Regions from separate parts of the Lysinibacillus sp. RS10 genome, predicted to be linked through region 2. Evidence: a T-box and tRNA genes for the amino acid it is inferred to sense, from the RefSeq annotation. Region 2 holds a T-box; the other holds one or more tRNA genes.

Region 1 (3,418 bases), 1.0 Mb from region 2:
CGTAAGATGACGAAGGCTTTAACAATATGTCCTCTAATTTCATCTGGTGCTGCAACAACAGCACATTCTTGTACAGCTTCATGTTTATTTAAAGCATCCTCTACTTCGAATGGACCAATTGTATAGCCTGATGAAATAATAATGTCATCTCCTCGACCTTCAAACCAGAAGTAACCATCTTCATCACATTTTGCTTGGTCACCGGTAATATACCAATCGCCACGGAAGGCAGCTTGTGTGCGTTCAGGCTCGCGATAGTACTCTTTAAATAGAGCAGGAGATGATTTGTGTATTGCGATATCTCCAACCTCTCCAATCGGTACCTCGTTGCCTTCATGATCTATAATACGGACAATATTGCCTGGGGTAGGAACACCCATTGACCCCGGACGTAACTCAGTGTTTTCAAGTGTGCCGATTAATAAAGTATTTTCCGTTTGGCCATAGCCATCGCGCACTTTAAGACCAAAGTTGTTCTTAAATGTTTCGATGACTGGTCGATTTAATGGCTCACCAGCAGAAACGGCACTACGTAGAGAAGATAGATTATAGTCTTTTAAATTATCAAGCTTCGCCATAATTCGATATTCTGTTGGAGTACAGCATAATACATTGACCTTCTCATCTTGAATTAGCTGAAGGTATGTTTTTGGATCAAATCCTCCGTGATAGACAAAGGCAGTTGCGCCCAACATAATTGTGGATAAAAATGGGCTCCAAATCCATTTTTGCCACCCTGGAGCTGCTGTAGCCCATACTAAATCACCTTCGCGTACACAAAGCCATTGAGAAGCAGCTGTTCTAATATGTGCATATCCCCAACCATGCGAATGAACAGCTCCTTTTGGTTTGCCGGTCGTACCAGATGTATAAGAAAGGAATGCCATATCATCTCGTTTAGTAGCAGCTGCTGTAAATGTATCTGGCTGTGTACTAGCCAATTCATCTAAAGATGTCCAATCACCTGTAGCAGAACCTATAATCAATTTATTATTTAAAGCTTCTACTGAAGATGTAATACGATCAACCTCACCAGTGAACGCTTCATAGGCAATTACGGCACTTGCAGAAGAGTGCTCCATACGATACTCTAAATCACTTGCACGTAACATTTCTGAACATGAAATAGGAACAATTCCAGCTTTTAGACAGCCAAGGAAGACAAAGTAAGCCTCAGGCAGACGTGGAATAATAACTAATACGCGATCTCCTTTTTGAAGCCCCTTCTTCGTAAAGGCATGCGCGTATTGATTCATTTTTTGTACAAGCTCAACATAGGAAATTGTCCGGCGCTCTTGTTGAGTGTTTAGCCATCGTATTGCTTGACGGTCACTATCCTGGGAAAATTTCTCTAACTCCTCTGTAATATTATAAAATTCTGGTGCAATTAAATCGTTTGTTACCATGTGAACATTCCTCCCCCAAACAAATTTAATAGAAAATTCATAAAACTATTCTCATTTTAACAATTACAATAATATACAGCAAGAATATTTTATACATAAGATAGAAATATTAGATTTAATAGAGAACTATTATGGTATTAGTTAATGTCCAGGAAAGCTTCGACAAAAAATATTAAAATTTTCACAAAAAGTATTGCATAATTTAGTGTGCTTGCTATAATAATAAATGTACTTAAGAGGTTTTAAAAACCAAATTGAATACTATTGTTCCGAAGTAGCTCAGTTGGTAGTAGCACCTGACTGTTAATCAGGTTGTCGCAGGTTCGAGTCCTGCCTTCGGAGCCATTTTTTTGCTCATTTTTATGATAATCTTATACATAAGAAAAATTTAAAAAAGTGTTGCAATAAAAAACAAATAGTGTTAGAATAAATATTGTCTTGTTTGAGACATTGAAAAATGGCCCCTTGGTCAAGTGGTTAAGACACCGCCCTTTCACGGCGGTAACACGGGTTCGAATCCCGTAGGGGTCACCATTTTAAAAGCTTTGTAGTAATGCGAAGGCTTAAAAAGAAAATAAACTGTTAAGAAATAAACACCTGTTTCTATGGAGGATTAGCTCAGCTGGGAGAGCATCTGCCTTACAAGCAGAGGGTCGGCGGTTCGAGCCCGTCATCCTCCACCATAATGTGTTATTTCGGAGGGGTAGCGAAGTGGCTAAACGCGGCGGACTGTAAATCCGCTCCTTAGGGTTCGGCGGTTCGAATCCGTCCCCCTCCACCAGTTTTTATAAATGATTGGGGTATAGCCAAGCGGTAAGGCAACGGATTTTGATTCCGTCATGCCTAGGTTCGAATCCTAGTACCCCAGCCATTTCTTCTTTTATGAGCCATTAGCTCAGTTGGTAGAGCATCTGACTTTTAATCAGAGGGTCGAAGGTTCGAGTCCTTCATGGCTCACTTTTTTATAGAATAAAACTTATTCAAAAGTGTTACATTAACTACAGATACTAATCTCTTACTGAAAACAGTAGGAGATTTTTTTTTATGTTCTTTTTCTGGCTCTTCATCGAAATATGTACGTAACTGCACATTCCACTCCGGTAGAGCGCTTTCTACGAACATAGTCTAAAGCCTCCTTGTTGCTCATACATCGCTCCTGCGGTGTCTGAGATCTCACGGCTATTCCTCTAGAAAGCTTTGCTCTGTGACGACAACAAAGTGACAGTAGCTACTCACCTTCCTTGGCGCCATATGCTTTCATGACAACAAACTTTTTAATGAAGAATAGATTTTAGTATTTTTGGTTGTATAAATATGCGAAAAAATGTTGGGTTGAGCCAAGGTGGATGTAGGCTTTACAATAGTCTTACAACTAAAAGGGGGTATGAAAAGATGAATAAATTAAATATTTCTATTATTGGTGTGCCTACTGATTATGGGCAAACACGTAGAGGAGTAGATATGGGACCAAGTGCTATCCGCTACGCAGGTGTTGTAGAACGCTTAGAGGCAATTGGTCATGATGTACATGATAAAGGGGATATACGTGTTAGTCAGAAACAAGAAGGTCCTATTGTCGATAAACAACTATTAAATTTAGAGGAAGTTATTGATGTAAGTACATCTTTAGCAAACAATGTAAATGAAGCACTGGAACAGAAGGAGTTTCCACTTGTATTTGGTGGTGATCATAGTATTGCTATTGGTACACTTGCAGGGCTTGGCGAGCATTACAAAAACTTAGGTGTTATCTGGTTTGATGCACATGCTGATTTAAACACTCCTGAAACGACACCGTCTGGTAATATACATGGTATGCCGTTAGCTGTTAGCATTGGGCTAGGTCATGAACGCTTAGTGCAAATTCGTAATTATGCGCCAAAAATTAAACCTGAAAACGTTATTATTATCGGGGCACGTTCTGTAGATCCAGGAGAGCGTGAATTGATTCGTCAACAAGGAATCAAGGTGTACTCAATGCATGAGATAGATCGTCTTGGTATGACGCGTGT
Region 2 (3,418 bases):
ACTAAATAAAGTGTGGCTGTTCAACAAAGCGAGGAGTTGATTTCCGTTCTGGCTGGGCGCTTTGTTGCTGACGCTTCGCTTTCGCACAGATAAAACATTTGTAGCTGACGCTTTGCTTTCGCTACAGATAAAACATTGTTGCTGTCGCTTCGCTTTCGCACAGATAAAACATTTGTAGCTGACGCTTTGCTTTCGCTACAGATAAAACATTGCCGCTGACGCTTCGCTTTCGCGCAGAGCAGAGCTTCCTGGGGGCGTCCGATGAGCCGCTTGGGGAAACTAGATGTTTTTTGCGCGAAAGCGTAGTGCTAACGTAGCGGCAGCAGCAGATGTTTTTTGCGCGAAAGCGTAGTGCTAACGTAGCGGCAGCAGCAGATGTTTTTTGCGCGAAAGCGTAGTGCTAACGTAGCGGCAGCAGCACGATGTTGGTCACGAAGGCGTTATCACAGGACGTGATGCTCTTAGCCTTCGTTCCCCTATCGCTGTGCCCCAAGGAGTCGCCCAGCCTCCACTCCAATCAACCTACGCAAAAACGAAATATCAGCGCATGCAAAGCTGGGGAGGCGGCTCGACGTTTGCCCGCGGGAAGGCGAATAAAGAATTCCTTGACTATTTTCCAACATAACAAAACATCCCCTCAAATTTCGAGGGGATGTTCTTTTTGTGAGTCTGGAATCAATTATGCCTCGGCATAATCGCGTCCGGAATCGGCTTTGTGCTTAGGCCTGCTGGATGCAGGTCAGTTAGCCGTTATCGCAAGGATGCGATGGTTTTAGGCTAACATCCTTTAAGAACCCCATTCCGATTCCGCGACATCCGCCGGAGGCTTTAGGCCAACACGAAGTTGGTCACTCAGTCGTTGCCACAGGACGTGGCGTTCTTAGACTGAGTTCCTCTATTTCAGCGGATATTTGGACACCCGCTAAAAAGTGACTTAAAACTGCATTTATTTCCCACCTATTGAGTTGGGAGATGAATGCTGAAAGAAATTAAACAAACTTCACCATATGGTATTTTTTCTTACCGCGACGTACAATGCTAAACGCATCCTCTAAACGATCCTTAACGTCGATTACATATTCTAATTCAGTGACCTTTTCACCGTTCACGCTAATCGCACCATTCGTTACGTCTTCACGAGCTTGACGTTTTGAGGGTGAAATACCTGCTTCCACAAGTAAATCCACGATGTTTTTATCTTCTTTCGCCATTTCAATAGAAGGAACATCTTTAAACGCATCCTTCATTTCATCAGCAGAAAGTGCTTTTAAATCACCAGAGAATAATGCAGCCGTAATACGAATTGCTTGATCTAATGCTTCTTGACCATGAATTAAACGAGTCATTTCTTCTGCTAGCGCTTTTTGTGCCTTACGTAAATGTGGTTCCTCTTCTACAGATACTGCTAAAGCTTCTATCTCTTCACGAGAAAGGAATGTAAAGATTTTTAAGTATTTTACAACGTCAGCATCTGCAGCATTAATCCAGAATTGGTAGAACTCGTATGGAGAAGTTTTCTTGCCATCTAACCATACAGCACCACCAGCTGTTTTACCGAATTTTGTACCATCTGCTTTCGTTACTAATGGAATCGTTATACCAAATGCTTTCGTCTCTTCCTCATGCGTTTTACGAATAACTTCTAAACCAGTTGTAATATTCCCCCACTGATCAGAACCACCTACTTGAATGCGACAGTTGTAATGGTTGTATAAATGATTGTAATCAATACCTTGAATTAAAGTGTACGCAAACTCAGTAAATGAAATCCCTGTGTCAAGACGTGATGCAATTGTATCCTTTGCTAGCATGTAGTTCACATTAATTAATTTCCCGTAATCGCGTAAAAACTCAATTGTATTGATATCGCCAATCCAGTCACGGTTGTTAACTAACTGCGCACCATTGCCATCTTCCGCAAAGTCAAAAATACGCTCTAATTGACTACGAATACCTTGAACGTTTTTATCGATTTGCTCAACTGTTTGCAATTGGCGTTCTTCTGAGCGACCAGATGGATCTCCTATCATACCAGTCGCACCTCCTACTAGCAAAATCGGACGATGACCTGCTTTTTGGAATCGACGTAGTGTTAAAAGAGGCACAATATGTCCAATATGCATAGAGTCTGCAGTTGGATCTACACCACAGTATAAAGAAACAGACTGTTCATCTAATAATTTGATCATACCTTCAGCGTCAGTTTGTTGGTATAACAATCCGCGCCATTCTAAGTCTTGTAATAATTCATTCGTCATTTCTATTCCTCCTAATGTGTTTGATGTTTCTTTACGTGTAGAGCCAATCTAAATAAAAAAGTCCCTACACGCAAAATATTGCATGCAGGGACGTTAATCACTAACGCGGTACCACCCGGCTTGAAGATGTCATCCATCTTCCTCTTCATTCAACCGCCTTTATCGCAGGCGCGCACGTCTAAGCTCCAAGCACGTAATTCATCTCTACATTATGACCAGCTTTCACCAACCGCTGGCTCTCTAAACAGGGAATATAGACACTACTTCAAGCTCTTCATCACTAGAAAACTATAAGCATTATTCTATACGATTCTTTTTTTCATTGTCAATAACTATGTTCGAGCTAAATCAATATGTGCTATAATAAACAAGATTTTAGGAGGTCGATACATTGAAAGAATGGATTGAGAAAATCAATGCAAAGATCGAAGAATTATTAGTACGAAAATGGATGAAGAAATTACGCATTTCCGGAAGTGTTATCTGGAACTTATTTTTACTATTTTTAATCTTTGCATTGGTAGGCACTGTATTTGTCGGTTCAGTTGGTGCTGGCTATTTTGCTTCACTCGTTAAAGAAGAGCCTCTGCGCTCTAAAGAAGAATTGCGAACTCAAATTTTTAACTACGATTCAACTAGTGAGATTTATTTTGCCGACGATATTTATATTGGAAAATTACGTACCGATTTAGAACGTCGTGAAACAACTTTAAATAATGTCTCACCAGATGTAATTAATGCCGTATTAGCGACAGAGGATGAGTATTTCCGTGAACACAACGGAATAGTTCCGAAGGCCGTTATTCGTGGGCTACTTCAAGACGTAACAAACTCTTCTACTCAAACAGGGGGCTCTACGCTAACACAGCAGCTTATTAAAAACCAAGTATTAACAAATGAAGTATCCTATGAACGGAAAGCAAAAGAACTTTTACTTGCGATGCGTTTAGAGCATTTTATGACAAAGGAAGAAATTTTAGAGGCCTATTTAAACATTATTCCTTATGGTCGTAGCTCTTCAGGTCGAAATATCGCAGGAGTAGAAACTGCTGCTGAAGGTATTTTCGGCGTAAAAGCAAAGGATTTAACGCTTCCTCAAGCGGCGTACATAGCTGGTATTCCTCAAGCACCTTTTGCTTACACACCTTTTACAAATACAG

The links. The T-box of region 2 lies ahead of tyrS (tyrosine--tRNA ligase). A T-box ahead of a tRNA ligase gene usually reads a tRNA of that ligase, here a tRNA-Tyr.
Region 1: it has a tRNA-Tyr gene. The T-box ahead of tyrS (tyrosine--tRNA ligase) is inferred to sense a tRNA for this amino acid. The anticodon was not compared.

Annotation. Positions count from the first base shown of each region.
Region 1 is NZ_CP167122.1:52,942-56,359, forward strand. It holds gene mbcS (acyl-CoA synthetase MbcS) at 1-1,406, opposite strand, end outside; tRNA gene ACB089_RS00360 (tRNA-Asn) at 1,675-1,751, shown strand; tRNA gene ACB089_RS00365 (tRNA-Glu) at 1,866-1,940, shown strand; tRNA gene ACB089_RS00370 (tRNA-Val) at 2,014-2,089, shown strand; tRNA gene ACB089_RS00375 (tRNA-Tyr) at 2,104-2,187, shown strand; tRNA gene ACB089_RS00380 (tRNA-Gln) at 2,203-2,277, shown strand; tRNA gene ACB089_RS00385 (tRNA-Lys) at 2,291-2,363, shown strand; gene ACB089_RS00390 (hypothetical protein) at 2,361-2,528, opposite strand; gene rocF (arginase) at 2,799-3,418, shown strand, end outside.
Region 2 is NZ_CP167122.1:1,090,434-1,093,851, reverse strand. It holds gene ACB089_RS05645 (hypothetical protein) at 21-161, opposite strand; gene tyrS (tyrosine--tRNA ligase) at 990-2,258, opposite strand; T-box leader at 2,342-2,545, opposite strand; gene ACB089_RS05635 (transglycosylase domain-containing protein) at 2,650-3,418, shown strand, end outside.